Regions from separate parts of the Streptomyces sp. NPDC047315 genome, predicted to be linked through region 2. Evidence: riboswitches for the same ligand, from Rfam matches in the RefSeq annotation. Region 2 holds a riboswitch; each other region holds the start of a gene.
The links. Region 2 has a riboswitch for cobalamin ahead of ABZ842_RS10275 (ABC transporter substrate-binding protein). Riboswitches for the same ligand answer to the same signal wherever they lie in the genome.
Positions count from the first base shown of each region.

Region 1: linked by a shared signal. The riboswitch ahead of metE (5-methyltetrahydropteroyltriglutamate--homocysteine S-methyltransferase) and the one ahead of ABZ842_RS10275 (ABC transporter substrate-binding protein) in region 2 are both predicted to bind cobalamin.
Region 3: linked by a shared signal. The riboswitch ahead of cobN (cobaltochelatase subunit CobN) and the one ahead of ABZ842_RS10275 (ABC transporter substrate-binding protein) in region 2 are both predicted to bind cobalamin.
Region 4: linked by a shared signal. The riboswitch ahead of ABZ842_RS18200 (cobalamin biosynthesis protein) and the one ahead of ABZ842_RS10275 (ABC transporter substrate-binding protein) in region 2 are both predicted to bind cobalamin.

Region 1 covers NZ_JBEYTZ010000033.1:62,307-69,613, forward strand. Annotated here, with positions in the region: gene ABZ842_RS30850 (hypothetical protein) at 1-74, opposite strand, end outside; gene ABZ842_RS30855 (molybdopterin cofactor-binding domain-containing protein) at 38-679, opposite strand; gene ABZ842_RS30860 (molybdopterin cofactor-binding domain-containing protein) at 660-1,076, opposite strand; gene ABZ842_RS30865 (response regulator transcription factor) at 1,090-1,773, opposite strand; gene ABZ842_RS30870 (serine protease) at 1,927-2,676, shown strand; gene ABZ842_RS30875 (GNAT family N-acetyltransferase) at 2,753-3,295, opposite strand; cobalamin riboswitch at 3,595-3,795, shown strand; gene metE (5-methyltetrahydropteroyltriglutamate--homocysteine S-methyltransferase) at 3,966-6,284, shown strand; gene ABZ842_RS30885 (enoyl-CoA hydratase/isomerase family protein) at 6,295-7,307, opposite strand, start outside.
Region 2 covers NZ_JBEYTZ010000007.1:188,197-195,503, forward strand. Annotated here, with positions in the region: gene ABZ842_RS10260 (putative leader peptide) at 76-180, opposite strand; gene ABZ842_RS10265 (ABC transporter ATP-binding protein) at 265-1,074, opposite strand; gene ABZ842_RS10270 (iron ABC transporter permease) at 1,071-2,060, opposite strand; gene ABZ842_RS10275 (ABC transporter substrate-binding protein) at 2,186-3,196, opposite strand; cobalamin riboswitch at 3,230-3,392, opposite strand; gene ABZ842_RS10280 (M67 family metallopeptidase) at 3,428-3,850, opposite strand; gene ABZ842_RS10285 (amino acid permease) at 3,969-5,426, opposite strand; gene ABZ842_RS10290 (DUF2017 domain-containing protein) at 5,770-6,390, opposite strand; gene clpS (ATP-dependent Clp protease adapter ClpS) at 6,390-6,704, opposite strand; gene ABZ842_RS10300 (nicotinate phosphoribosyltransferase) at 6,896-7,307, shown strand, end outside.
Region 3 covers NZ_JBEYTZ010000063.1:9,653-16,959, forward strand. Annotated here, with positions in the region: gene cobM (precorrin-4 C(11)-methyltransferase) at 1-399, shown strand, start outside; gene ABZ842_RS37550 (cobalt-precorrin-6A reductase) at 443-1,183, shown strand; gene ABZ842_RS37555 (precorrin-2 C(20)-methyltransferase) at 1,208-2,713, opposite strand; gene ABZ842_RS37560 (precorrin-8X methylmutase) at 2,734-3,405, opposite strand; gene cobG (precorrin-3B synthase) at 3,402-4,706, opposite strand; cobalamin riboswitch at 4,775-4,894, shown strand; gene cobN (cobaltochelatase subunit CobN) at 4,936-7,307, shown strand, end outside.
Region 4 covers NZ_JBEYTZ010000014.1:53,566-60,872, reverse strand. Annotated here, with positions in the region: gene ABZ842_RS18210 (putative cobaltochelatase) at 1-376, opposite strand, end outside; gene ABZ842_RS18205 (cobyric acid synthase) at 639-2,201, opposite strand; gene ABZ842_RS18200 (cobalamin biosynthesis protein) at 2,198-3,178, opposite strand; cobalamin riboswitch at 3,340-3,471, opposite strand; gene ABZ842_RS18195 (hypothetical protein) at 3,600-3,824, opposite strand; gene ABZ842_RS18190 (inorganic phosphate transporter) at 3,837-5,141, opposite strand; gene ABZ842_RS18185 (class II aldolase/adducin family protein) at 5,446-6,108, shown strand; gene ABZ842_RS18180 (hypothetical protein) at 6,190-7,307, shown strand, end outside.

The sequences.
Region 1 (7,307 bases), on a different contig from region 2:
CCGACGGCAGTCGCACGGTCGGGCCCGCCGACGAAGATCACGTCCATGTCGGGGACGTCCGCGTTGACGGGCATGAGGTAGTCACCGAAGGTGGCGTTGGCGATGCGTCCGGTCCCCGGTCGGTGACGGTCTCCTCGAACAGGGCCTGGCTGATGCCGCCCACCGTGCCGCCGACGATCTGGCTGGTGGCGGTCTTCTCGTTGAGGATCCGTCCGCCGTCGATCGCGGACACCACCCGCGCCACGCGCAGCAGGCCGAGGGCGGGGTCGATGCGCACCTCGACGAACTTCGCCCCGAAGGCGCCCGCGGCGGCCATGCCGAGCCCTTCCGGCTGCGGAGGCGTGCTCCGGCCGTCGGCGCTGAGCTCCTCCAGTCCGTGGCGGGCCAGGACGTCCGCGAAGGACTCCCCCTGCGCCGGGTCCCGGACGCGGTGGATGCGTCCGTCGGCGACGGTGACGTCGTCGAGCGCCGCGCCGCGCAGCGGAGAGTCGGCATCGGCGGCGGCCACGTCCAAGAACTCCTGCACCAGTCGGCGACAGGCGGTGTCGACGGCGTTGCCCAGGGCGCCGGTGAGACCCGAACCGCCCGCCTGGGGCGCGTACGGCATGTCGGAGTCGCCGAGGTCGAAGCGGACCCGGTCGACGCCCAGGCCCAGCAGTTCAACGACGAGTTGGGTCATCACGGTGTACGTGCCGGTGCCGATGTCGGTCGCGGGTGAGCACGTTGGGGCAGGCGTAGGAGACGGCGGATCCGTGGGATACGGGTTCGTAGTCCGCGTCCTCCATGGCCGCGGAGGACGTGCCGTGGTGCTCGATGGCGACGAGGTCGCCGGCGCGCGTGGCGCCGATCTTGATCCGCTGGACGCTGTCGGGTCGGTGTCCCACCGAGGTGATCATCTCGGGTCGGGTCAGGACGAGCTTGACCGGGCGCCTGACCTCCCGGGCGGCCAGCACGGCGAGGACGACGTGCGGCCACACGCGCAGACCGGCGCCGAAGCCGCCGCCGACGAAGGGGGCGGCACGGCCGAGGCGGTCGGGCCGCGGAGCGTACGCGGCGACCACCGCGGCAACCGTCACGGCAGGCGTACGATCACTGGGCCTGCCCTCCCCGGGGCCCGCGGGAGATGCGGTAGCCGAGGCCGGGGACGGTGTCGATGACCGTCGGGGCGCCGAGTTTGGCGCGGAGCTTGCTGACGGTGATCCGTATCGCGTTGGTGCGGTAGCTGGTCCTCTCCTCCCAGACCTGCTCGATCAGGTCTTCGTTGCTCACCACGGCGCCGCTCGCCTGAAGCAGCACCTCCAGCACGCCGAACTCCTTGCGGGTCAGGGAGAGGAGCCGTCCGTGCCGGCTGGCCTGGCGGCGGGCGGTGTCCAGGACGAGGCCGCGGTGCTCGATCACCGGCGGCAGAGCGGGGTGCGCACGGCGCCCCAGGGCGAGGACCCGGGCCAACAGCTCGGCGTGGTCGAAGGGCTTGGGCAGGTAGTCGTCGGCCCCGAGCGCCAGTCCCGCGATCCGCTCGTGCACGGCGCCGGAGGCAGTGAGCATCAGCACACGGGTCAGCAGCCGACGCTCGACCACCCATCGGCACACGTCGTCCCCGTGGACCCCGGGCAGGTCGCGGTCCAGGACCACCACTTCGTAGCCGCCGGAGTCGAGCTTCGCCAGCGCCTGCGTCCCGTCGTGCGCCACGTCCACCGCGATCGCGTCGCGCCGCAGCCCCTCGGCGACCATCCGCGCCAGGAACTCCTCGTCCTCCACCACCAGTACCCGCATGGCTCCTTCCTATCGCAGCGCGCATTTCCGCAGCGTTTGCACGATCGGATAAGGCGACGAAATCCCCGTCCCGGATAGAACGGAGACCGGCCCGACCGCGCATCCAACGCACCCGCGGAAGGGCCCTGTGCGTCACCAGAGAGAAGGGTTTGCATGAAGCTCATCGAGAACCGGACGGGCCGGCGTCCTGCAATCGTCGGCTCCCTTGCGGCACTTGCCGGGGTGGTAGCCCTCGCGACTCCGGCGCAGGCCGTCGTCGGAGGGTCCGACGCTCCCGCGCCAGAATCCTGGATGGCCTCCCTCCAGACGAAGGACGGCGCGTTCTGCGGCGGCACGCTGATCGACAGCGCATGGGTCCTGACGGCATTTCACTGCGTCGGAAGCGGCATCGCGAAGGACGACATACGGATTCGGATCGGCAGCCTCACCACCGGCACGGGTGGCACGGTCGCCAAGGTCCAGCAGGTCATCAAGCACCCCGACGCCAACATCACGCCCGACGGCGCGTTCGCGGGGCCCGACCTCGCCCTGCTCAAGCTGGACAAGCCGGTGCCCAACCGGCCCGCCAAGCTCAACGCGAAGACGCCGCCGACCGGTACACCGGCACGGCTCTTGGGCTGGGGAAACGCGTGTGAGGTCGACTTCTGCGAACCGGAGAAGCTTCAGGAACTCCAATTGCCCCTGCGCCAGAAGGTCACCGACAAACTCCGCTTCGAGGACGACAGGTTCCGCGGAAGCGGGCCCGGTGATTCCGGCGGCCCGCTGGTCATCAAGTCCGGCGACGGCTGGCGGCTCGCCGGGGTCGTGTCGTCCGGTGGCCGCACCAGCACGTACGCCCTCTCCTCCTTCACCGACGTGGCGCAGTACCGGAAATGGATCGTCCGGAGCATGAAGCAGCACTGACGGGTTGCTCAAGAGCCACACCACGCGTAATCCGACCGGTCGCAGGGGGCGTCGCGCGAAATGACGCCAGGGCGGTTCAGCCGGTCGGTCGGTCGATTCGATAGACGAAGTGCTCGCGGTCGTCGGCGGGATTGTCGGGCTCCAACAACGCTTCGGCGTAGCGGTGGAGCCCGGCCTTCTCCAACATGCGCCAGGAGGCCCGGTTGGCCGCGTGGACGGGCACGACGATGCTCTTCGCGTCCGGGTGATCCGTCCAGGTGGCCGCGACGACGGCCCGGACGATCCGCGTACCGAGCCCCCGGCCGGTCAGCTCAAGGTCACCGATCAGATAGTCCAGGGTCATCGCCTGCTCGGGCACCTCGGCCTGGGACGCCAGGTCGCCGAGGTACTGCGGATAGTCCGCGACCCAGCACCGCTGCACCAGAGCGACCGGGGTTCCGTCGACGGCGACGAGGAGGTCCTCCGACGGCTCCTCGCCCCGGGCCGCCGGCCCGAAGTCGCGTGCGACCGCTTCCGGCGACGTCTCGTGGTTCCACCAGCGCGCGACGTGCGGCTGCAGGAGCCATTGCCGGAGCCGAGGGAAGTCGGATTCGTCGAGTCTGCGCCAGGTGATCGTCACGGGAAGCCTCACGGAGTAGCCGGCATCTGCGGCTGTTATCCCAGACGACCGCTCCTGGCGTCACCCGGATTTCAGCCCGCGGGGAGCCGCGGAAGCGCCCGGGCACGCCCTCGCCCCGATGCCGGGCCGCCTCGGCCCCACCGTCGCAGCGGCCCGGGCCGCGCGTGTGCGACCACGGGCTACCCCGCCCCCTGCCCCTTCACACACCTCGACCGCGTGTCTCATCCCACTGTCCGGATGATGGACGACATGCGGACCCCTTCGGGAATTGCCGCTTAGGGTGACCGGTGCAGCTGGTTCGTCCCGTCCGCCAGGCGGGTGCGTCGCAAGAGGGAACCCGGTGGGAATCCGGGACTGCCCCGCAGCGGTGAGCGGGAACGACCGCCGTCATACGCACTGGGCCCGAGGGGTCTGGGAAGCGACGGCCAGTAGGTGTCCGCCGGAGGTTCCGGCAGGCGTGCCCGCGAGTCCGAAGACCTGCCCGTTGCCCGTACGCGGACCGGTTCCGCATGCGGCCATCTCGGTGACCTCGTGGGCGGGTCGGCGTACACAGCTGAAGCGAACGACCGCGCACATGTCGCGCGTGGACCGTCCGCCGCTGGTGTCACCCTTCGCGTCCCCGTACCCGGTCACCGGGAACTCAGGGATTCATCTCGCGAAGGAGATCTCCGTGACAGCGAAGTCCGCAGCCGCGGCAGCACGGGCCACCGTGTACGGCTACCCCCGCCAGGGCCGGGGCCGGGAGTTGAAGAAGGCGATCGAGGGCTACTGGAAGGGCCGCGTCACCGCCGAAGCCCTCCGGGCCACCGCCGCCGAGGTGCGCCGCAGCAACTGGCAGGAGCTGGCGCAAGCCGGCATCGACGAGGTCCCCACCGGGGACTTCTCGTACTACGACCACGTCCTCGACACCACCGTCATGGTCGGCGCCGTCCCCGAACGCCACCGGGCGGCCGTCGCTCAGAGCGCGCTCGACGGGTACTTCGCGATGGCCCGGGGCACCCAGGACGTCGCCCCGCTGGAGATGACGAAGTGGTTCGACACCAACTACCACTACCTGGTCCCGGAGCTGGGACCGGACACCGTCTTCACCACCGACGCGACCAAGCAGGTCGGTGAGCTCACGGAGGCCCTCACGCTCGGGCTCACGGCCCGGCCCGTCCTCGTCGGACCCGTCACCTATCTGCTGCTCGCCAAGCCCGCCCCCGGGGTGGCCGCGGACTTCGAACCCCTCACCCTCCTCGACCGGCTCCTGCCCGTCTACGCACAGGTCCTCGCGGAGCTGAAGGCGGCCGGCGCCGAGTGGGTGCAGCTCGACGAGCCGGCGCTCGTCGAGGACCGCTCCCCGGCCGAGCTGAACGCGGCGAGCCGCGCCTATCGGGTCCTCGGCACGCTGACCGACCGCCCGAAGCTGCTGGTCGCCTCCTACTTCGACCAGCTCGGCGACGCCCTGCCCGTCCTCGCCAAGGCACCGATCGACGGACTCGCCCTCGACTTCACCGAGAACGCCGCGGCCAACCTCGACGCCCTCGCCGCCGCCGGCGGCCTGCCCGGCAAGCGCCTGATCGCCGGCGTCGTCAACGGCCGCAACATCTGGGTCAACGACCTCTCCAAGTCCCTGGCCACGCTGGGCACGTTGCTCGGGCTGGCGGACCGGGTGGACGTTGGCGCGTCCTCCTCCCTGCTGCACGTCCCCTTGGACGCCGCTCTGGAGCGGGACGTCGATCCGCAGATCCTGCGCTGGCTCTCCTTCGCCCGGCAGAAGACCACCGAGATCGTCACCCTCACCAAGGGCCTGACCCGCGGCACCGCGGCCATCGAAGGCGAACTCTCCGCCAACCGCGCCGCCCGCTCCTCCCGCGCCACCTCGCCCATCACCCGCGACCCCGACGTCCGCGCCCGCGCCGAAGCCGTCACCGACGCGGACGCCCGACGCTCCCGGCCCTACGGCGAGCGGACGGTGGCGCAGCGCGAACGCCTCGGGCTGCCGCTGCTGCCGACCACCACCATCGGCTCGTTCCCGCAGACCGACGAACTGCGGTTGGCCCGGGCCGACCTGCGGGCCGGCCGGATCGACACCGCCGGTTACGAGGAGCGCATCCGCAACGAGATCCGCGAGGTGCTCTCCTTCCAGGAGAAGACCGGGCTCGACGTCCTGGTCCACGGCGAACCCGAGCGCAACGACATGGTCCAGTACTTCGCCGAGCAGCTCACCGGCTATCTGGCCACCCAGCACGGCTGGGTGCAGTCGTACGGCACCCGTTACGTCCGGCCGCCGATCCTCGCCGGTGACGTCTCCCGCCCCGACCCGATGACCGTGCGCTGGACGACGTACGCCCAGTCGCTCACCGACCGCCCCGTCAAGGGGATGCTGACGGGCCCGGTGACGATGCTCGCCTGGTCCTTCGTCCGCGACGACCAGCCGCTCGGCGACACCGCCCGACAGGTCGCGCTCGCGCTGCGCGACGAGGTCGACGACCTCGAAGCGGCGGGGACGTCCGTCATCCAGGTCGACGAGCCGGCGCTGCGCGAGACCCTGCCGCTGCGCGCCGAGGACCGGCACGCCTACCTGGCCTGGGCCACCGAGGCGTTCCGGCTCACCACCAGCGGCGTCACCCCGGGCACCCAGATCCACACCCACATGTGCTACGCCGAGTTCGGGGACATCGTCCAGGCCATCGACGACCTCGACGCCGACGTCATCAGCCTCGAAGCCACCCGCTCCCACATGCAGGTGGCCCGGGAACTCGCCTCCCACGGCTATCCGCGGGAGGCCGGCCCCGGCGTCTGGGACATCCACTCCCCCCGAGTGCCGAGCGCCGAGGAAGCCGCCGCGCTGCTGCGCACCGGGCTGAAGGCGATCCCCGCCGAACGCCTGTGGGTCAACCCCGACTGCGGTCTGAAGACCCGTGGTTGGCCCGAGACGCGTTCCTCCTTGGAGAACCTCGTCGCCGCGGCCCGCGCCGTCCGCGGCGAGCTGCCCGTCTCCTGAACCAGGGCGGTCACGGGCCGGGGCACCCGGCCCGTGACGTGCCGTGGTCGGCGAGGCCGAGTTCGTCCTCGCCGAGCGGGGTGAAGAACCGCTCCACGTCCGCATCCGACACCTCGGCGAGGGCGGCCGGGGACCAACGGGGGTTGCGGTCCTTGTCGATGACCTGGGCGCGGACGCCTTCGACCAGGTCGGGGGTGGACAGCGCGGCGCAGGACACCCGGTACTCCTGGTCGAGGACGGCCTCCAAGGAGCCGAGCCGGCGGGCGCGCCGCACGGCGGCCAGGGTGACCTTGAGCGCGGTGGGTGACTTGGCGAGCAGGGTGTCTGCCGCCTCCTTGGCGGCGAGGTCGCCGTGGGCCTGGAGTCGACCGACGACCTCCTCGACGGTGTCCGCGGCGTAGCAGGCGTCGATCCACCCGCGCCGGGCGGCCAACTCGCCCGGGGGCGCCGACTGGACGTGTCGGGTGAGGGCGTCGCGTACGGGCAGCTCGGCGAGGTCTGCGAGGAGCGTCGGGAGCGAGTCGGAGTGCACGTAATGGTCGGCGAGCCCGCACAGCAGGGCGTCGCCGGGCCCGATCTGCGCCCCGCTCAGCGCCAGGTGGGTGCCCAGCTCTCCGGGGGCGAGCGCGAGGAGGTGGCTGCCGCCGACGTCGGGGACGAAGCCGATCCCGGTCTCGGGCATGGCGACCCGGGAGCGTTCGGTGACGATCCGGACGCTGCCGTGCGCGGAGACGCCGACGCCGCCGCCCATCACGATCCCGTCCATCACGGCGACGTAGGGCTTCGGGAAGCGGGCGATGCGGGCGTTGAGGTGGTACTCGTCCCGCCAGAAGGCGGCCGACGCGGCGCCGCCGCCGCTGCGGACGTCGTCGTGGATGGCGCGGATGTCGCCGCCCGCGCACAGGCCCCGCTCCCCCGCGCCGGTGATGACGACGGTCTCGACGGTCGGGTCGCGCTCCCAGTCGTCCAGGGCGCGGTCGATGCGCCGGACCATCTCGTGGGTGAGCGCGTTCAGGGCGCGGG
Region 2 (7,307 bases):
TCCGCGCGGTGGGGCGGGCGTTCCAGTGATCGTGGGGCCGGCGGGCGCAGGCCCGACGATCGGGTGCGGACGCGCTCAGGTACAGATCGCGCTGGCGAGGCGACACAGGTCGACGTGCAGCCGCGCCACGAGCAGCACAGTGCCGCCCGGCGTCTTGTCGCGCACGTCGTGGAGAACCATGCGGTCATCGTATCGATTCCCGCCCCCAGGGCCGGAATGTGATCTCGCATACCGGACGCCAACCGCCCACTACGTGGGCAACGATCAGCCGGGGAGGTAGGTGACGACGGGTGCGCCGGTGCCCGGATGGACCGCGACCTCGGCCTTCACCCCGTAGACCTCGGCGAGCAAATGCGGGGTCAGGACCTCGCCGGGCGGGCCGGCGGCGACGACCCGGCCGCCGCTGAGCACGTACAGCCGGTCGCAGTAGTACGCGGCGAGGTTGAGGTCGTGCAGGGCCAGCACGCTGGTGGTGTTCAGCTCCCGGATCAGCCCGAGGATGTCCAACTGGTACCGGATGTCCAGGTGGTTGGTGGGTTCGTCGAGGACGAGGAGTTCGGGGCGCTGCACCAGCGCGCGGGCCACCAGGGCGCGTTGGCGCTCGCCGCCGGAGAGCGAGGGGAACGCCCGCCCGGCCAGGTCGGCGATGCCGAGCCGGGCGAGCGCCGCGTCCACGCTGCGGCCGTCCTCGGCGGTGTCCGCCTCCCAGAAGCGCTTGTGCGGGGCGCGCCCCATCAGGACGATCTCGCGGACCGTCAGCTCGAACTCGGGCCGGCTCTCCTGCGGCACGGTCGCCACCCGCCGGGCGCGTGCCTTGGGCGGGAGGGCGACGAGGTCGTCGGCGTCGAGGCGGATCCGGCCGGCGGTGGGGCGCAGCGTGCCGTAGACGCAGCGCAGCAGGGTCGTCTTGCCGCTGCCGTTGGGGCCGACGAGCCCGACCGTCTCGCCGGGGCGGGCGTCGAGGTCGACGTCGGCGAGGAGGGTGCGTCCTTCGACGGAGTACGACAGGTTCCGTACGGTCAGCCCCTCCCCCGCGACGCCTTGTGCGGGTGCAGGTGCGGTCGCGTCGGTCATGCCGGGGCTCCTTCCCGGTAGCGGGAGCGCATCAGCCACAGGAACAGCGGTCCGCCGATCAGCGCCGTGAGCACCCCGACGGGCACGTCCTGCGGGGCGACGAGGGTGCGGGCGCCGAGGTCGGCGACGACGAGGGCGACGGCGCCGCACAGCGCAGCGACCGGCAGCAGTGCCCGGTGGGCAGCGCCGACCAGGAGCCGGGCGGCGTGCGGGACCATCAGCCCGATGAAGCCGACGGCTCCGCTCGCGGCGACCATGACCGCGGTGACCAGCGAGACGAGGACGAAGACGGCGGCCCGGAAGCGCGCCACGTCCAGGCCGAGCACGGTCGCGCCCTCCTCGCCGACGAGCAGCAGGTCCAGCGGGCGGGCGAGCGCCAGCAGCAGCGGCAGGGCCAGCGCGATGACGAGGGCGGGCAGCCACAGGCTGTCCCAGCGGGCGCTGCCGAGGCCGCCGAGCGACCAGAACAGCGCTTCGCGGAAGTGCTCGGGCCGGGAGGAGGCAACGAGGACGAGCGTGGTGAGGGCGGTGAAGACGTAGCTGATGGTGACCCCGGCGAGGACGAGCCGGGTGCCGGTCATCGAACCGCCGCGGCGCGCCAGCGCGTACACGAGGACCATGGCGGCCAGTGCCCCGACGAAGGCGCCGGCGGGCAGGGCGACGGCGGTCGTGACGCCGATGCCGAGGGTGAGCACGACGACCGCGCCGGTGGACGCGCCGGAGGAGATCCCGAGCAGGAAGGGGTCGGCGAGCCGGTTGCGCACCAGGGCCTGGAGCACCACGCCGACGACACCGAGCCCGGCGCCGACGAGGGCGCCGAGCACGACGCGGGGCAGCCGCACGTCGACGACGACGGTCCGCAGCGGGCTGGGTTCCGCGCCGGGCAGCAGGGCCGCGACGACGTCCCGGGGCGGTACGCGTACGGATCCGAGGGCGAGGGCCGCGACCACGGCGGCAGCCAGGGCCAGCAGCAGGCCGGTCACCACCGCGCCGAAGCGGAGCCGGGAGGTCCCGGCCGCCGGCTCCGGCGCGACGTCCGTCTTCGGGGTCGCTGCGGCGGGCGGGCCCTGCGGCGGGCCCGCGGTCACGTCCTTCACGGGCTGCGCCCCCGTCACCGGGCGAGTTGCGGGGCCAGCTTGGCGATCGCGTCCGGCGCGCGGACGCCGACGACGGCGTCGGAGAGCGGCAGGACGGCGAACTTCTTGTTCTTGACGGCCGGCACGTCCTTGAGCGCCGGGTCCTTCAGCAGCCGCTGCTTCTTCTGCTCCACCGACGTGGCGCCGTAGTCGTAGATCACGATGATCTCCGGCTTGCGGGCCACGACCTGCTCCCAGCTCGCGTCGCCGAAGCTCTTGTCGATGTCGGCGAAGACGTTCTTTCCGCCGGCACGGCTGATCAGTTCGTTGCCGATGCCCTTGCCGCCGACGGTGAAGGCGGTCTTGTCGCCGCTGTCGTAGACGAAGACGGGCACCGGGGCCGCGTCCTTCGTGCGCTCGCCCTCGGCCTTCGCGACGGCGGCGCGGGCGTCGGCTATCCACTTCTGCCCGCGGTCGCCGACGCCGAAGGTGCGGGCGACCTCGTCGACCTCGCGGTACACGTCGTCCATGGTGGTGCGCTGCTTGGTGCAGTACTCCAGGTTCAGCCGGGTGTCGATGCCCGCCTTCTTCAGGTCGTCGCGGGTGCGGCCGTCCTTGGCGTCGAAGGCGCTGCCGTAGCCGCCGTACACGAAGTCCGGGTTGACGGAGAGGAGCTTCTCCTTGGAGGGGTACTCCTTGGCCACCACGGGGATCGACTCGTACGCCTTGCGGTACTCCGGCAGGACCGCGTCGTCGAGGTAGGCGGTGCCGACGAGGGACTTCTCCAGGCCCAGCGCCAGCATGATCTCGGTGACGTGCTGGTTCATGGCGACGGCCCGCTTCGGGGGCGCGTCGTAGGTGGTCTTCACGCCGCAGTTGTCGACGGTGTACGGGAATCCGGCGGCGGGTGCGCGCCCGGCCTTGGTGTCGGGTTCGGGGGTGGTCGAACAGGCCGTGGCCGTGAGGGCGAGCGGGAGCAGGGCGGTGGCGGCGACGAGCGCGCGACGGCGCCTGGCCGGCTGGTGCTTCCGGGGCTGCCGGGACATGTGTGAGCCTCCTCCGGGGATTTCCACGTCCCCTGGGTGTGGGAGAAGGGCGGCAAGTCAGTTCCTGGCTAATGGAACGTGTCACCGCGCCGCACCGTCCTCGGTGCGGCGCGAGGGAAACGTTCCACTCACAGTGGCGGGACCGCGCCGGACTCTCACCGGCTTCCTGGGGCCCACCGCCCGTGTTCTGTTGTCGAGGTCTAGGAATACCAGGTCAGTTCGGCACCGAGGTCAGTAGGTGGGAACGACCTGGACCTCTTCCTCGGTGATCTCGCCGTCCACGATCCGGAACGAGCGGAACTGGAACGGCCCGGCGTCGTCGGTGTCGGCGGTGGAGACGAGGACGTAGTGCGCGCCCGGCTCGCTGGCGTAGCTGACGTCCGTGCGGGAGGGGTACGCCTCGGTCGCGGTGTGCGAGTGGTAGACGATCACCGGCTCCTCGCCGTTGTCGTCCATCTCGCGGTAGAGCTTCAGCAGGTCCGCCGAGTCGAATTCGTAGAAGGTGGGCGAACGGGCCGCGTTCAGCATGGGGATGAAGCGCTCGGGTCGCCCGCTGCCCTCGGGGCCGGCGACCACGCCGCAGGCCTCGTCGGGGTGATCGGCACGGGCGTGCGCGACGATCCGGTCGTACAGGGCCTGTGTGAGGGTCAGCATGTCGATCAGGATATGCGCCCGTCCGAATGACGGAAGGGCCGGTCCGCACCCCGTCGGGTACGGACCGGCCCCGTTCCACATCGTGGACGGCCAGTCGTGGAAGGCCAGTCGTGGAGGGTCAGACGTCCTCGGTGGTCCGCTTGCGCTTGGTGAAGGCTGCGCCCTGCGGGTTCTTCGCCCGCAGCACCAGGTACGACACCCCCAGCACCAGCGCCCACACCGGCGCCGCGTACAGCGAGATCCGGGCGTCCTCGTCGATGCCCATCAGCACGATCACCATGCCGATGAACGCGAGCGCGAACCAGCTCGTCCAGGGCGCGCCGGGGGCCTTGAAGGGGGAGGCCGGGGCCTCGCCCTTGGCCACCTTGGACCGGTAGAGGATGTGGCTGACCAGGATCATGACCCACGCCCACATGCCGGAGATGGTGGCGAACGAGACGATCTTGTGGAAGGCGTCGCCGGGCCACTGGTAGTTGATCCAGACGCCGATCAGCATCAGACCGGCGGAGAAGGTCGTCCCGATCAACGGGGTGCCCCGCCGCGTGAGCTTGGTGAAGGCCTTCGGGCCCTGGCTGTTGAGCGCGAGGTCGCGCAGCATCCGGCCGGTGGAGTACATCCCGGAGTTGCAGGACGACAGCGCCGCGGTGAGCACCACGAAGTTGACGATGCCGGCGCCGATCTGCAGGCCCATCTGGTCGAAGGCGGCGACGAACGGCGAGACGCCGGGCTCGAAGGTGGTCCAGGAGACCACCGACAGGATCATGATCAGCGCGCCGACGTAGAAGACGGCGATGCGCCACGGCACGGTGTTGATCGCCTTGGGGAGGTTCTTCTCCGGGTCCTTGGACTCCCCGGCGGTGACACCGACCAGCTCGACCGCGAGGAAGGCGAACATCACGATCTGGAGGGTCATCAGGGTGCCGCCGATGCCCTTGGGGAAGAAGCCGCCGTCGTCCCACAGCAGGGTGACGGAGGCGGTGTCGCCGGCGTCGGAGAAACCGATGGTGAGGATGCCGACGCAGATCAGGATCATGCCGACGATGGCGGTGACCTTGATCATGGAGAACCAGAACTCTATTTCCCCGAAGAGCTTCACGGAGATCAGGTTCGCCAGGTAGAGGACGATCGTGAAGGCGAGGGCCGAGATCCACTGCGGGATGTCGAACCAGTACGTCATGTACTCGGCCGCGGCGGTGACCTCGGTCATTCCGGTGACGACCCAGAACAGCCAGTACGTCCAGCCGGTGGCGAAGCCCGCGAAGGGGCCGACGAACTCGCGCGCGTACTCGGAGAAGGACCCCGAGACCGGGCGGTACATCAGCAGTTCGCCGAGCGCCCGCATGATGAAGAAGATGACCACGCCCGCGATGGCGTAGGCGAGGATGAGGCTGGGCCCGGCCTTGGAGATGCCCTTGCCGGCGCCGAGGAAGAGGCCGGTGCCGATGGCACCGCCGATGGCGATCATCTGGATCTGCCGGGCCCCGAGTCCGCGGTGGTAACCCTGGTCCTCGGCGGCGGTTCCCTGCGGCGGTCCGCTCGGCCCGTCGTGCTTGTCGTCGATCTGCACCGACGTCATGTGGTGCGCCCTTTCTCCATGCCGATCCGAGTCGCCCGCCCCCCGGCGTGCGGCTGCGGACCGGTTCCTGATCCCCCCGGATGTGGATGGAGTGCCACCGGCGATCCGCCGGTACAAGCGCCACCGGGGGCATGGGTGGCGCCCCTGGCGGTCGTGAAGATCTATCACGCTGGCGACGAAGATCGATCGGGCCGATTGTGGCGCACTGCACAGCGAGAACCGGACAAAACGCGCCCCGGAGCGGCAAAGCACCCCGGGGCGGTGACGGAAACGTTATTCGGATTTGAGCGTCCGTTGAGCGAACGACCGAACGGACGGTCGAGTGCGCGGGCGGCGAGGACGGTCAGGGCATCAGGGTCTCGACGAGGGTCTCCTGGAGCACCCCGAGCCAGAGGTACGCCATGACCATCGGTTTGCGCGGATCGGAGTCCGGCAACTGGTACAGCCCGCCGGTCGGGTCACCCTCGGCGCCCTCGTCGTCCGTGATCTCCAGCCGGGTGCCGATGGTCAGCCGCAGGTCGTTGAGCGCGCCGAGCCAGCATCGGGCGTCGTCCGGCGTCAGCTCCAGGACCGCACCGGCGTCGCCCGCCGCGTCGAGCCCGTCCAGGGCGCGGACCACGGCGAAGGCGTTCTCCCGCTTGCCGGTGCGTAGGTCGTTCTCGGTGAAGCGGCGGAACTCGGCGGAGGAGGCGGTCAGTTCCTCGTCCTCTGCGGCGCTCTTGGGCTGCGTCGTCGGGCCCCGGTAGGCGTCCGGGAACAGCCGGGCCAGCGCCGGGTCGGCGGGCGGCTCGCTCGGCCCTTCGGCGAACAGCGCGGCCAGCGGGTCCTCGCCCTCGACCGGCTCGTCACCGGGCCCTATCAACTCCATCAGTTGGACCGCGAGGGAGCGCAGGATGGAGACCTCGACGTCGTCGAGCGCGATGGCCGCACCGCCGCCGGGCAGCGGCTCGAAGTGTCCCGGCATCAGCCGCGGTCCTGGGTCAGGGTGGCCCACAGGCCGTAGCCGTGCATCGCCTGGACGTCGCGTTCCATCTCCTCGCGGGTACCGCTGGAGACGACGGCGCGTCCCTTGTGGTGGACGTCGAGCATCAGTTTGCGCGCCTTGTCCTTGGAGTATCCGAAGTACGCCTGGAAGACATAGGTGACGTAGCTCATCAGATTGACCGGGTCGTTGTGGACGAGCGTGACCCACGGCACGTCGGGCTCGGGGACGGCGAAGCTCTGCTCCGCCGACTCGGGGCGTTCGATCTCAGTGGGGGCAACACTCACCTGATCCATGCTGCCACTCACGGCGACGGATCGCACAAACGGGCATCCCATTTCGTCACTCTGACGAAATGTGGGGTAGCATCCTGGCCATGGCCGGATCGAGCTTGGATCGGCTCGTGGATCCCCGCCACTCCGGCAACGAGTACTGCCAAGTGCCGACAAATGCTGAAGAAGCTGACGAAAGCGTGAGGTCGAGTCCTGTGAACCCCTCTGACCTGGGGCTACCGGTCGATGTGCCCTCCACCGCCCTCTTCACCGACCAGTACGAGTTCACGATGCTGCAGGCGGCCCTACGGGCGGGCACCGCACACCGTCGCTCCGTCTTCGAGGTCTTCACCCGCCGGCTGCCCGAGGGGCGGCGCTACGGCGTCGTCGCCGGCACCGGCCGGGTGCTGGACGCCGTGGAGAACTTCCGCTTCGACGAGGGCGTGCTGGCCTTCCTGCGCGAGCAGGAGATCGTGGACGCGGCGACGCTCGACTGGCTGGCGTCGTACCGCTTCCGCGGTGACGTGTGGGGCTACCCCGAGGGCGAGGCGTACTTCCCCGGCTCCCCGATCCTGCGGGTCGAGGGCACCTTCGCCGAGTGCGTCCTGCTGGAGACGGTGATCCTCT
Region 3 (7,307 bases), on a different contig from region 2:
GCCGCCCTCAAGCGGGAGCTGACCGTGCCGACCGTCGGCCAGACCGTGATCCTCACCCGCATCGCCCAACAGGCCACAGCCATGCCCGAGGGCGAGGACCTGGCGACCCTCGGCCGCAGCCGGGCGCTCATCGTGGTGCACCTGGCCGCCCGGTACGTGGACCGCGTCGTCGACGAACTGCTGCCGCACTACGGCGCCGACTGCCCCGCCGCCGTCGTCGCGTACGCCTCCCGCCCGAACGAACTGGTCATCCGCGGCACGCTCGACGAGATCGCCCGGAAGGTCAAGGACGCGGGGGTGGTGCGCACCGCCGTGATCATGGTCGGGCGGACCCTGGGGGCGGAGCACTTCCGCGACAGCCACCTGTACTCGCCCGAGCGCGAACGGCACACGTGCTGACCCGGCGGGGCGGCAGCCGTACGCCACGGGGGACGGGACGGCCGTGCACGTACTGATCCTCGGCGGCACCACGGAGGCCCGCGGCCTCGCCGAACTCCTCGCCGCCGACGAACGGCCCGACCTACGGGTGACCACGTCCCTGGCCGGCCGGGTGGCCTCGCCGCGGCTGCCGCCCGGACAGGTGCGGGTCGGAGGCTTCGGCGGCGTCGACGGGCTGACCGCATGGCTGGTGGAGCACCGGGTGGCCGCGGTCGTCGACGCCACGCACCCCTTCGCCCGCACGATCAGCTTCAACGCGGCCCGGGCCGCGGCCGACGCACGGGTCCCCCTGCTCGCGCTGCGCCGCCCCGGCTGGCAGCCGACCGAGGGCGACCGATGGCACGAGGCCGACTCCCTGGAAGAGGCCGCCGGCGTGCTGCCCGGGCTCGGCCGACGCATCTTCCTCACCACCGGACGCACGGGGCTCGCGGCCTTCGCCGACCTCGTCGACCCGTGGTTCCTCGTACGGTCCGTGGACCCGCCGCAGGCCCCGCACCCGCCCCGGATGGAAGTCCTGCTCGACCGCGGGCCGTTCGCCATCGACGGGGAGCGCGCACTGTTGCGCCGCCACCGGATCGACGTCGTCGTCACCAAGGACAGCGGGGGAGCGGCCACCGCGCCGAAGCTGGTGGCCGCCCGGGAAGCGGGGCTGCCCGTCGTCGTGGTGCGCAGGCCCCCGACGCCCGAAGGAGTGCCCGCCGTCGCCACACCGGACGAGGCCGCAGCCTGGGTCCGCAGTCACTGACGCCCGGTGGGCGCCAGTGACCCCTCACGCCTCCGGATAGCGCCGCGGCGTCCAGACGACCTCCTCGCCGTCCCCGCCGTCCCCGCGCCGCACGGCCCGCGTCTGCGACGAGCCCACCAGCAGCACCGTGCGCATGTCGACCTCCGCCGGGTCCAGTTCGCCCAGCCGTACGACGCGCACCCGCTCGCCGCTGCCGCCGACGTCCCGTGCGACCACCACCGGAGTGTCCGGCGCCCGGTGCTCCAGCAGCAGGTCACGAGCCTTGCCGACCTGCCAGGTGCGGCTTCGCGAACCGGGGTTGTACAGGGCCAGCACCAGATCCGCCGAGGCCGCGGCGCGCAGCCGCTCGGCGATCACCTCCCACGGCTTGAGCCGGTCCGACAGGGAGATCGTCGCGAAGTCGTGGCCCAGTGGGGCGCCCGCGCGGGCGGCGGCGGCATGGGCCGCGGTCACCCCCGGCAGCACGCGCACCGGGACGTGCGCGTACGCCTCCTCGCAAGCCGCCTCCAAAACGGCCGTGGCCATCGCGAAGATCCCCGGGTCGCCCCCGGAGACCACCGCGACCCGCCGTCCGCGCAGCGCGAGTTGGAGCGCGAACTCGGCGCGCTCGGCCTCCACCCGGTTGTCGGAGCCGTGGCGCCGCTGACCGGGGCGGGTCGGCACCCGGTCCAGATAGGTGGTGTAACCGACGAGGTCGTCCGCGGCGGCCAGCGCGCCCCGCGTCTCGGGGGTCAGCCACAGCGGCCCTGCGGGCCCGGTGCCCACCACGACGACCTCGCCGCACGCGCCTTCCCCGGCCGTCGGACGCTCGACGTCGACGCGGCTCGGCAGCACGGCGACGGAGAAGTACGGCACCGACTCCGGGTCCACGTCGGCGAGGGCCGCCAAACGCTCCCCCTCCATCGTCGCCCGCTCCACGTACCGGGCGTCCGCCAGCCGGCCCGCGCCTTCCAACGCACGGCGCACCGAGGGGAAGGTGCGCCCGAGCTTCATCACCACCGCCGAGTCCGTCGAAGCGAGCCGCGCCGTCAGCTCCTCCTCGGGCAGCGTGCCCGGCAGGATCGTCAGCACCTCCTCGCCCTCCGCGAGCGGGGTGCCGAGCCGGGCCGCCGCGGCGGACACCGACGTGACGCCCGGGATCACCTCGGTCTCGTACCGGTCGGCCAGCCGCTTGTGCATGTGCATGTACGACCCGTAGAAGAGTGGATCGCCCTCCGCGAGGACCGCGACGGTGCGACCGGCGTCGAGGTGCACCGCGAGCCGGGCCGCGGCCTCGGCGTAGAACTCCTCCATCGCGCCCCGGTAGCCGCCGGGATGGTCCGTGGTCTCCGTCGTGAGCGGGTAGACCAACGGCTCCTCGACGTGGTCGGCGCGCAGGTGCTTCGCCGCGATCGAGCGGGCGATGGACCGCCCGTGCCGGGCGCTGTGGTACGCGACCACGTCCGCCTCCGCGATCGCCTCGACCGCGCGCAGGGTCATCAACGAAGGGTCGCCGGGGCCCAGGCCGACGCCGTACAGCTTGCCGTTCACGCTTGTGTGCCCGCTCTCGTTCACTCTTCTTCGCTCGCGATCGCGTTGAGCGCGGCGGCGGCGATGGCGCTGCCGCCCCGACGGCCCCGCACCACCAGGTGCTCCAGCCCCGACGGGTGCGCGGCGAGGGCGTCCTTGGACTCGACGGCGCCGACGAAGCCGACGGGGACGCCGATGACCGCGGCCGGCCGCGGCGCGCCCTCCTCGATCATCTCCAGCAGCCTGAACAGCGCGGTGGGCGCGTTGCCGACGGCGACCACGGCGCCCTCCAGCCGGTCCCGCCACAGCTCCATCGCGGCGGCGCTGCGCGTGGTGCCGAACCGGGCCGCCAACTCGGGCACGGCCGGGTCGGACAGGGTGCACACCACGTCGTTGTCGGCGGGCAGCCGCTTGCGGGTCACACCGCTCGCCACCATCTGGACGTCGCAGAGGATCGGCGCCCCGGCGCGCAGGGCCTCGCGGGCGCGGGCCACCACTGCGGGCGTGTACGCGACGTCGCGCACCAGATCGACCATTCCGCAGGCGTGGATCATCCGCACCGCGACCTGGCTGACGTCGGCGGGCAGGCCCGCGAGGTCCGCCTCCGCGCGGATGGTGGCGAAGGACTGCCGGTAGATCGCGGCGCCGTCCTTCTCGTAGTCGTAGGTGGTCACGGTGTTCTTCTCGCTGCTCTCGGTCGTGGTGCGGCTCATGGGGCGATCGCCGCCAGGGCGGTGGCGAAGTGGGAAGGGTCGTCCAGTGCGGTGGTACGGGGGTCGCGGCCCTGCACCGCGGCGGTCAGCCGGTATCCGCCGTCCGGCGCGGCGACCGCGTCGATCAGATCGCCGCGCGGGCGCCCGCAGCGCCGCTCGCACCCGGACCAGTACACGGGCAGGGGTGCGCGGCCGACGGCGACCAGGGCGCGCGTGGCGTCCGCCCGTACGTCAGTACGGGACTTCGCGCACCCGGGCCGACCGACGCAGGCGCCGACGCGGAGCCAGGGGGAGGCGGGGTCGACGACGAGGCCGGCGGCCTCCAGCCGGTCCAGCGCCGTGGCCGCCTGCGGGCCGTCGAGGTCCGGCACCGGTACCACGACGCCCCGCCACGGGGTCAGCCGCAGCTCGCCGCTCGACGGGGACGCGGCGACACCGATCAACTCCCCCCACTGCGCGGCGGAGAGACGACCCAGCGGAACGTGTACGGACAGGGCCGTGCCGACGGCTCCCGGCGGGGGACCGGCGGTGTCCACCGGCTCGCGCTGCGCCGTCTTCTCGAAGTCGACTGCGCCGTCCGTCAGTCGACGGCCCACCGCGCTCGCCAACTCTTCGGCTGCCACGGCGAGTTCGTCCACCCGCCAGACCGGCGTCCCGCTCGCCGCTACGGTCGTGAGGAAAGCCTCCGCGGCCAGGACGGCCGACCGCGGCGCGTCGTCCGCGGACACCCGCAGCACCGCCCCGGTCGACCCGAGGCACAGGGCGGCCCCGCCGTCGGCCCTCGCCCGTACGGTCACGTCGGCGCCCAGCCCGGCCACGTCCCCGCGCCCGTCGTCCAGGGCGAACAGGAACCGCCCCGACAACTTGCGGGTCGCACTGCTCGCGCACAGGAACCGGTCCAGGGCCGTCAACCACGGCCGCACGTCGTGCAGACCGCGCCCGTCCAGGCCCGACAGCGGCGACGCGACGACGTTGCGCACGCGTTCGTGCCCGGGGGCGGGCAACAGCCCGGCAGCACCCAGCACCTCGGCCAACTCGGCGCCGCAGCCCTCCCGCAACCCCCGCAGCTGAACGTTCCCGCGTGACGTGAGGTGGAGGTCACCGTCCCCCAGTCGCCGGGCCGCTGCTGCCAGCGTCCGCGCCTGCGCGACGGTCACCACGCCCCCGGGGAGGCGGACCCGGGCCAGCGCGCCGTCGTCCGCGGCGTGCAGCCGCAAGGTCCCCGGGCAGGCGTCGCCACGTTCCCGCGCAGCCGTCGTGGCCTGGGGCGATGAAGGTGAGGGAGCCATGGCGGCGAGCATACCGATCGTCACACCGGTGGTACGTCCCGCCCTCGTCGCCCGGCCCTTACTATGTCTCGGGCGGACCAGCCGGTCCGCCATCGCCACGACGGCGACAGGGGAGGAAGCCCGGTGTGAATCCGGCGCGGTCCCGCCACTGTGAACCCGACCCGCAAGGGCCGGGTGAGCCAGGAACTCCCGCCGTCTGACACGCCCGGGGCGCGGACACCCCGAGGAAGGCCGACGCCGCATGATCCTGCTCCTGTCGACATCCGACACCGACCTGCTCAGCGCCCGTGCGTCCGCGGGCCCGGTGCCCTACCGCTTCGCCAATCCGGCCCGTCTCCCGCTGGACGACCTGCCCGCCCTCCTCGACGGGGTCGACCTCGTCGTCGTACGACTCCTCGGCGGCCTGCGCGCCTGGCAGGAGGGGCTCGACCTGCTGATGGCCGACGGGACGCGCCCCGTCGTCGTCCTCTCCGGCGAACAGGCCCCCGACGCCCAACTGATGGCCGCCTCCACCGTCCCCGTCGGGATCGCCGCCGAAGCCCACGCCTACCTCGCCCACGGCGGGCCGACCAACCTGGAACACCTCGCCCGTTTCCTGTCCGACACGGTCCTGCTCACCGGCCACGGCTTCGATGCTCCCGCACCGGCCCCCACCTGGGGCCCCCTGGAGCGGACCGCGCCGCCCGCCGGCGACGGCCCGAACGTCGCCGTGCTCTACTACCGCGCCCACCACATGAGCGGGAACACCGCCTTCGTCCACGCGCTGTGCGACGCCGTCGAAGCCGCCGGCGGACGGCCCCGGCCCCTGTACGTCGCCTCGCTGCGGGCCCCCGAGCCCGAGCTGATCGAAGAGCTGCGCGCCGTCGACGTCATCGTCACCACCGTCCTCGCCGCCGGCGGCACCAAGCCCGCCGACGCGTCCGCCGGCGGCGACGACGAGTCCTGGGACGCCGGCGCGCTGACCGCGCTGGACGTGCCGATCCTCCAGGCCCTGTGCCTCACCGGATCGCGCGCCGCCTGGGAGGAGAACGACGAGGGCGTCTCCCCGCTGGACGCGGCCAGCCAGATCGCCGTGCCCGAGTTCGACGGCCGACTGATCACCGTGCCGTTCTCCTTCAAGGAGATCGACGCCGACGGCCTGCCCGCGTACGTCGCCGACCCCGAGCGCGCCGCCCGCGTCGCCGGCATCGCCGTCCGCCACGCACGCCTCAGGCACATCCCGGCGGCCGACAAGCGCCTCGCCCTCGTACTGTCCGCCTACCCGACCAAGCACTCCCGCATCGGCAACGCCGTCGGCCTCGACACCCCCGCCAGCGCCGTCGCCCTGCTGCGCCGACTGCGCACCGAGGGCTACGACTTCGGCGACACGGACGTCCCCGGCCTCGCCTCGGGCGACGGCGACGAGCTGATCCGCGCGCTGATCGACGCGGGCGGACACGACCAGGACTGGCTCACCGACGAACAGCTCGCCCGCAACCCGGTCCGCATCCCCGCGGCGGACTACCGGCGCTGGTTCGCCACCTTGCCCAAGGAGCTGCGCTCGGCCGTCGAGGAGCACTGGGGCCCGGCCCCGGGCGAGATGTTCGTCGACCGCAGCGCCAACCCGGAGGGCGACATCGTCCTCGCGGCCCTGCGCTTCGGCAACCTGCTCGTGCTGATCCAGCCGCCGCGCGGCTTCGGAGAGAACCCGATCGCGATCTACCACGACCCCGACCTGCCACCCTCCCACCACTACCTGGCCGCCTACCGCTGGATCGCCGCCCCGCAGTCCGACGGCGGCTTCGGCGCCGACGCCATGGTCCACCTGGGCAAGCACGGCAACCTGGAGTGGCTGCCCGGCAAGAACGCGGGCCTGTCCGCCGCCTGCGGCCCGGACGCCGCACTCGGCGACCTGCCGCTGGTCTACCCGTTCCTCGTGAACGACCCCGGCGAGGGCACCCAGGCCAAGCGGCGCGTGCACGCCACCCTCGTCGACCACCTCGTCCCGCCGATGGCCCGCGCCGACTCCTACGGCGACATCGCCCGCCTGGAACAGCTCCTCGACGAGTACGCCCAGATCTCCTCGATGGACCCGGCGAAGCTGCCGGCCATCCGCGCCCAGATCTGGACCCTCATCCAGGCCGCCAAGCTGGACCACGACCTGGGCATGGCCGACCGCCCCGACGACGACGGCTTCGACGACTTCCTCCTCCACGTCGACGGCTGGCTGTGCGAGGTCAAGGACGCCCAGATCCGCGACGGCCTGCACGTCCTCGGCACCGCGCCCGCCGGGCCCGACCGCGTCAACCTGGTCCTCGCTATCCTGCGCGCCCGCCAGATCTGGGGCGGCGCCACCGCCCTGCCCGGCCTGCGCGAAGCCCTCGGCCTCGACGAGTCCGCCGCCACCCGTACGACCGCGGACGAAGCGGAGCAGCGGGCCCGCGACCTCGTCCAGGCGATGGAGGACGCCGGCTGGGACCCGGCCGCGGTCCCCACCGAGCACGGCGAACAGGTCGCCGCCGTCCTGGAGTTCGGCGCCCGCGAAGTCGTCCCCCGGCTCGCGGCGACCACGGACGAACTCGACCACGCCGTGCACGCCCTGGCCGGCGGCTTCGTCCCCGCCGGCCCCTCGGG
Region 4 (7,307 bases), on a different contig from region 2:
GCCCCGGCTCGAAGGACTTCACGCCCTCCGCGAGCGCGCGCTCGATGTCCAGCGCACCCACCAGCCGGTCCTCGGACGCGCCGACGGGCAACTCCACCATCCGCGCGGCCCGCACCGCGCCGGGGCCCGGCTCGTGCGGGCCGTCGGGGCAGTCGGCGTCCGGGGCGGCGGGGTCGCAGGAGAAGCGGCAGCCGGCGACGACGGCGATGCCGGGCAGCAGCGCGGAGAGCGCGCGCACGGCGGTGGACTTGGCGGTGCCCTTCTCACCCCGGACGAGGACGCCGCCGACGCGCGGCGACACCGCGTTCAGAAGCAGCGCGAGCCGGAGGTCGTCCTGCCCGACGAGGGCGGTGAACGGATACGGGGTGCGGCTCATGCGGGTGCCTCCGGCTCGCGGGGTGGGGTCCGTTGTGGTTGCGGTGGTCGCTCGGCTGCGGGCTGTCTGCGGTTGTTCGCGCAGTTCCGCCCCCCACGCCCTCTGGGCATAGGTGGGGGCACCCCCACGCCTTCAGGGCGTAGGGGGCGGAACTGCGCGACAAGCCCACCACCGGGCCGCGGACGCAAACGTTGAGTGTTTGCCACGGCGCGACCGCGACCGCGACCGGAGGTCGGAGGGAGGTGGGGATTCGGCCCGGCCTTCATGACGGCGTTCCCGGGGCGCCCGGGTGGCCCGGTGGGACGAAGGGGAGGTTCGGAGGGGCGCCGCCTTCGATCAGGCGCCACAGCGCGTCGGTGTCCGCGTGTTCCGCGATCAGGTCGCCCAGGCGGTCCAGCTGTTCCTCGCGCAGCGCCGCGAACGACGTGTCCGGCGCCGGCACGAAGCGCCGGCCCGCCGCCTGTGCGACCCGCCGCAAGAAGCCGCGGCGGAAGCCGTCGCTCTCCAGCGAGCCGTGCCAGTGCGTGCCCCACACCGCCCCCACCCGGCAGCCGTCCAAGAACGCCTCGCCGCCCAGCACCTCGGCGACGCCGTGGTGGATCTCGTACCCCTCCACCGGCTCCCCGAGCGCCGAACCGGTCGGCCGGGCCAGCGTCTTGTCCGTCGCGAACCGCACCCGCACCGGCAGCAGCCCGAGTCCGGCGACCTCGCCCGCGCGGGACTCCACGTCGTCCTCGACGTGCTCGCCCAGGAGCTGGAAGCCGCCGCAGATCCCGAGCACCGGGCGGCCCTCGGCGGCCCGCCGCACGAGCGCGTCGGCGAGGCCGCGCTCCCGTAGCCACGCCAGTGCCCGGACCGTGCCCCGGGTACCGGGGACGACGACCAGGTCCGCGTCCACCAGCTCCTCCGGCCGGTCCACGAACCGCACCACCACGCCCGGCTCGGCCGCGAGCGCGTCCACGTCGGTGAAGTTGGACATCAGGGGCACGGCGCACACCGCCACCCGCAGCACCTCGTCGCCGACCGGGGGAGCCACCACCGACTCGCGCACGGCGCCGCGCAGCGACACCCGCAGGCCGTCCTCCTCGTCGATGCCGAGCCCGTGCGCGTACGGCAGGACGCCGTACGAGCGGCGCCCGGTGATCCCTTCGAGCATGTCGAGGCCCGGCCGCAGCAGGCTCACGTCACCGCGGAACTTGTTGACCAGGTACCCGGCGACCAGGCGCTGGTCCGCCGCGTCGAGCAGCGCCGTGGTGCCGAAGAAGGACGCGAACACGCCGCCCCGGTCGATGTCGCCGACGACGAGCACCGGCAGCTCCGCGGCGCGCGCCACGCCCATGTTCACGATGTCCGTGCGCCGCAGGTTGATCTCCGCGGGGCTGCCGGCGCCCTCGCAGATCACGGCGTCGTACGTGCTCCGCAACTCCTCCAGGCACTCCACGACCGTGGACAGCAGCGCCGCTCGGCCGCCGCCGGCGGCCGGGGTCCCCGAGCCGAAGAAGCCGCGGGCGCTCATCTCCCCGACCGGGCGGCCCAGCAGGACCACCTGGCTGGTGCGGTCGCTGCCGGGCTTGAGCAGCACCGGGTTCATCAGCGCGGTCGGCTCCACCCGGGCGGCCTGCGCCTGCATGGCCTGGGCCCGCCCGATCTCGGCGCCGTCGCGCGTCACGTACGAGTTGAGGGACATGTTCTGGCCCTTGAAGGGGGCCACCTTCACGCCCTGGCGGGTCAGCCAGCGGCAGATCCCCGCGGTCACCACGCTCTTGCCCGCGTCGGACGTCGTACCTGCGACGAGCAGTCCGCCGCCGCGTCGCTGACCGCTCATATGGCCCGCCCCTTCCGAAGTCGTACCGGCACCTGCGTACGGGCCAGTCGGCCGGCCAGCAGCCGCGCGGCCACGCTCGTGCCCAGCGCCAGCACGCCGACGCGCCGCGACAGCCGCACCGCGCGCGCCACGTCGGTGACCGCGACCGGGCGGGCGGCGCCGTTGAGCACCGCCCGGTGCTCCGTCCGGCCGCCGTACGACAGCGTGCCGCCGAGCCGCACTCCGAGCGCGCCCGCGAACGACGCCTCCACGGGGCCCGCGTTCGGGCTCGGATGGCGGTGCGCATCGGCCCGCCAGGCACGTACCGCCGCGCGCGGGTCGTCCCCGGCGACCACCGCGAGGGCGGCCGTCAGCCGCGCCCCCGGCCAGCCGACGACGTCGTCCAGGCGCGCCGAGGCCCAGCCGAACCGGCGGTGCCGCGGCGATTTGTGGCCCACCATCGCGTCGAGGGTGTTCACCGCACGGAAGCCCACCAGACCGGGCACGCCGGCGAGCGCGCCCCACACCAGGGCCCCCACCACGGCGTCGGAGGTGTTCTCGGCGACCGACTCCACCACCGCGCGTGCGATCTGCTGCTCGGACAGGGAGTGCGGATCCCGGCCGCACAGGTGCGGCAGCCGCGCCCGGGCGGCGGCGAGGTCGCCGGCCGCCAGCGCGTCCCCGACGGTGCGCGCCTCCCGCCCCAGCGACGTGCCCCCGACCACGGCCCAGGTGGCGGCGGCGGTCAGGGCGAGGGACGCGGCGGAGTGACGGCGCGCCCCGTGCGCGACGAGCGCCGCGGCGCCGACGGCGCCCCCGGCGCACACGGCGGTGTGCAGCGCGCCCCACCCGCGGTGGTCACGCCACAAGGTGCGCTCCACGGCGCCTGCGGCCCGGCCGAAGGCGGCGACGGGGTGTCCCCGGCGCGGATCGCCGAACAGCAGGTCACCGAGGACGCCGGTGGCGGCGCCGTACGCGAAGACACGGTCGGGCCGCACGGTTCAGCCGGCCGTCGGGCCGCAGGGCCGCGGGTCGCGCCGTCCGCGGGGGAGCAGCGGGCGCGGGGCGCGCCCCGGTGCTCTTCCCGGTGCGTGCAGAGCAGGTACGAAGCCGCAGCCGCGCATGTCGCATGTCCTCACTCAGGGTGTCCGCGCCCTGGTTCGACGTGATCGGCGGCGAGAGTTCCTGGCTCCCGGGGAGGGCTCCCCGGTGACAGTGGCGGGACCGCGCCGGATTCGCACCGGACTTCCTCTGCTGCCGCCGTAATGGCCCCGGCAGTCCACCACGGGGTGAGAAGGGCCGTCAACTTGCCCTTGACCTGCGACGGAGCCGTACGCACCACGACGGGCCGGGTCGTACGTCCAGCGAGGACGTACGACCCGGCCCGTCGTGGCGCGGTGCTGCGGCCGGATCGGCCGGTCAGTCGACGATGAGATAGATGCCGTAGGCCACGGCCACCGCGCAGAGCGCGAAGCAGGCGTACGCACCGGTGCGCGTCAGCACTCCGGAGCCACCGCCCGAGGCGCTCGCGGTCTCCTGCTTGCTGAGCATCACCACGCCCAGCGAGAAGAGGCCGACGAGGGCGACGGTGGCGACGAGGCTCACGCCGAAGACGGAACCGAGGGCTTCCCAGTCGATTTTCATGTTGCTCTGTCCTTACACCGCAGCCGGGCTGGCCGGGCCGTTCTCCGACGTCGAGGACGTGGCGGAGGCGGCGGAGGCCGGGATGGTCTTCGTGAGGTCGGCGCCGTCCGTGGCGCCCATGCCGCCGGCCGGCGGCGGGGTGACGGCCGCGATGGCGTTGGTGACGACGCCGGCGGGCTCGTCGGCGCTCTGTGCAGCGGCGCCGTCGGCCTGCTCGTCGACGTCGTTGACGTTGGTGTGGTCGACGACCTGGCGGCGGGAGATCACCCAGATCGCGGCGCTGGAGGCGACCAGGAAGACCGCGACCACGGCCACGCCCCAGTCACCCTGCTTGGTCACGAACTCGGAGGCGGCGGCGACCAGCGCGGCGGCCGGCAGGGTCAGACCCCAGGCCACGAACATCCGGGTGGCGGTCGACCAGCGGACCACGCCGCCCTTGCGGCCCAGGCCCGCACCCATGACGGCGCCGGAGCAGGAGTGCGTGGTGGAGAGGGAGAAACCGAGGTTCGAGGAGGCCAGGATGACCGTCGCCGCGCTGGTCTGGGCGGCGAAGCCCTGCTGCGGCTGGAGGTCGGTCAGGCCCTTGCCCATGGTGCGGATGATGCGCCAGCCACCGAGGTACGTGCCGAGGGCGATGGCCACGCCCGCGGAGACGATGACCCACAGCGGGGGGTTCGAGCCGGGGTCGAGGACGTCGCTGGCGACCAGGGCCAGGGTGATGATGCCCATCGTCTTCTGGGCGTCGTTGGTGCCGTGGGCCAGGGAGACCAGGCCGGCCGAGGCGATCTGACCCGCCTTGTAGCCCTTCTCGGTGCCCTTGGCGTCCGTGTTGCGGCCGATCTTGTACGTCAGTCGGGTGGCCAGCATCGCGGCGATGCCGGCGACGAGCGGCGCCGCGACGGCCGGGATCAGGACCTTGGTGATGACCGTGCCGCTGTTGACGGCGTCGAAGCCGACGGACGCGACGGTCGCGCCCACCAGGCCGCCCATCAGGGCGTGCGACGAACTGGACGGCAGACCGACCAGCCAGGTCAGCAGGTTCCAGAGGATGGCGCCGACGAGCGCGGCGAAGATGACTTCTGGGGTGATGCCTGATTCGTCGACTATGCCGCTGGAGATGGTCTTGGCGACCTCCACCGACAGGAACGCGCCGACGAGGTTGAGCACGGCGGACATGGCCACCGCGGTCTTGGGCTTCATGGCGCCGGTCGAGATGGTGGTCGCCATCGCGTTGGCGGTGTCGTGGAAACCGTTCGTGAAATCGAACACGAGAGCTGTCACGATCACGATCGCGAGCAGCAGCGTGATGTGTTCCATTTACCCAGGCAATCTATGGACGTCAGTGGCTCGCCGAACGTAAGTAACCTGGGTGAACGGAAGGTGAACTGGGGCGGGACTCACGGTGTCTCCAAGCGGTTCTAATGATTCCGTTTGTGTGTCGTCCGGGGTGCGGACCCACCCCGCCGCCGCCCTCCCGGCCGTCCGCGGCCCCGCGCCGCTGGGCGGCCGACCCTGCGGCGTCGATCTCTCGTCGATCTCCCGCCGCTTTCCTCTGACTTTGTGGTGATATGCATCACGGGTCCCTCTGGGCGACCGCGGCAGCGGCTGACAGGATCGGCACATGACCGAACGGACGTCCTACGACGAGATCGAACACACCTGGCGCGCCCTCGTGGCCACCGCCTGCCGCAGCTCCGCCGACGGCCTGGTCGTCGGCACCTCCGGCAACGTGTCCGCCCGGGTCGGCCCGCTCGTGCTCGTCACCCCGAGCGGAGTGCCCTACGACCGGCTCACCGACCGCGACGTGGTCGCCGTCGACCTCGACGGCCGCCAGGTCATCGGCTCCCTCGCGCCCACCAGTGAACTCTCCCTGCACCTCGCGGTGCACCGGTCCGGCGCCGGCCGCGCCGTGGTCCACACCCACGCCGTGCACGCCACCGCCGTCTCCACCCTCGTCCCGGAGCTGCCGCCGATCCACTACATGGCCGCGGAGGTCGGCGGACCCGTCCGCGTCGCCCCGTACGCCCCCTACGGATCGGACGAACTCGCCGCGCACGCCCTGACCGCCCTCGACGGGCGCGCCGCCTGCCTGCTCCAGAACCACGGCACCGTGACCCTGGGCGACACCCTCGACCAGGCGTACGACCGCACCGCCCAGCTGGAGTGGATGTGCCAGCTGTGGCTGGCTGCGTCCGGCGTCCCCGGCCGCACCCCCTCCCTGCTCACCCCCGCCCAGCTCGCCGAGGCCGCCACCCGCTTCAAGGGCTACGGGCAGCGCCCCTGAACCTCCCCGCCGGTCGGTCGGCGCGACCCGGGCGGGTGGCGCCGGCTGGCAGGCCGCCGCCGGGGTGCCGACACTGGAACGGTGCGCCCGGCAACAGCGGCGGCGGCAGCCGTCACCCTCCTGACAGGCGTCGGCGTGGCCGTGGCGGCGGCTGCCCGGTACGCGAGCGACGCGACGCTCCGCGCCAGCCCCGGGCCGACCCCGCCCGGCGAACCCCGACTCACCGTGCACGCCACCGCCGCCGGCCAGGTGACGCTCACCCGCAGCCTCGCGTCCCGCCGCCCCGGCACGTACGGCCTCACCGGCGCGGACGTCGACGCGATCGCCGGCCCCGTGCTCGACGGCCTGTCGAACTCTCCCGACACCGTGGTGCGCCGGCTCGAACGGGTCGGCCGCGGCAGCCTCACCCCGGGCACCCGGGTTCGCATGACGCCCCGGCTGCACGTCGGCACCCCCGCCGAAGCCCTCGGCATCGACCACCGGGACGTCACCGTCCCCGGCGAACTCGGCCCGCTCCCGTCCTGGTTCGTCCCCGGCGTCCGGGACACCTGGGTGATCGCCGTGCACGGCCTCGGCGCCACCCGCGAGCACCCCATGAACCTGCTGCCGTTCCTGCACCGCAGGAGCCTGCCGGTGCTCGGCCTCGGCTACCGCGGCGACCCCGACGGGCCCCGGCCCCCCGACGGGCTCAACCACCTCGGGGACCGGGAGTGGCGCGACGTCGACGCCGCCCTGCGCTTCGCCGTCCGCGGCGGCGCCCGGCACGTCGTCCTGTACGGCTGGTCCACCGGCGCCGCCATGGTCCTGCGCGCGGCGGCCGACTCCGCCCTGCGCGGCCACGTCACCGGACTCGTCCTCGACTCCCCGGTCCTCGACCAGGAGGCCACCCTGCGCGCGCTGGCCCGGGCGCGGCACACCCCGGGACCCCTGGTGCCGCTGGTGGTGCGGACGGCCCGCGCCCGCGCCGGGCTGTACGCCGAGCCGCACCCGGTGGCCGCCGTGGCGCCCGTCATCACCGTCCCCACCCTGCTCTTCCACGGCCCCGACGACACCCTCGCCCCCTGGGGCCCCTCACGGGAACTCGCCGCCGCCCGCCCGGACCTGGTCACCCTCCAGACCGTCCTCAACGCACCACACGCAGCCATGTGGAACACCGACCCCGCCCGTTACGAGGAAGCACTCCGCCGCTTCCTCACCCC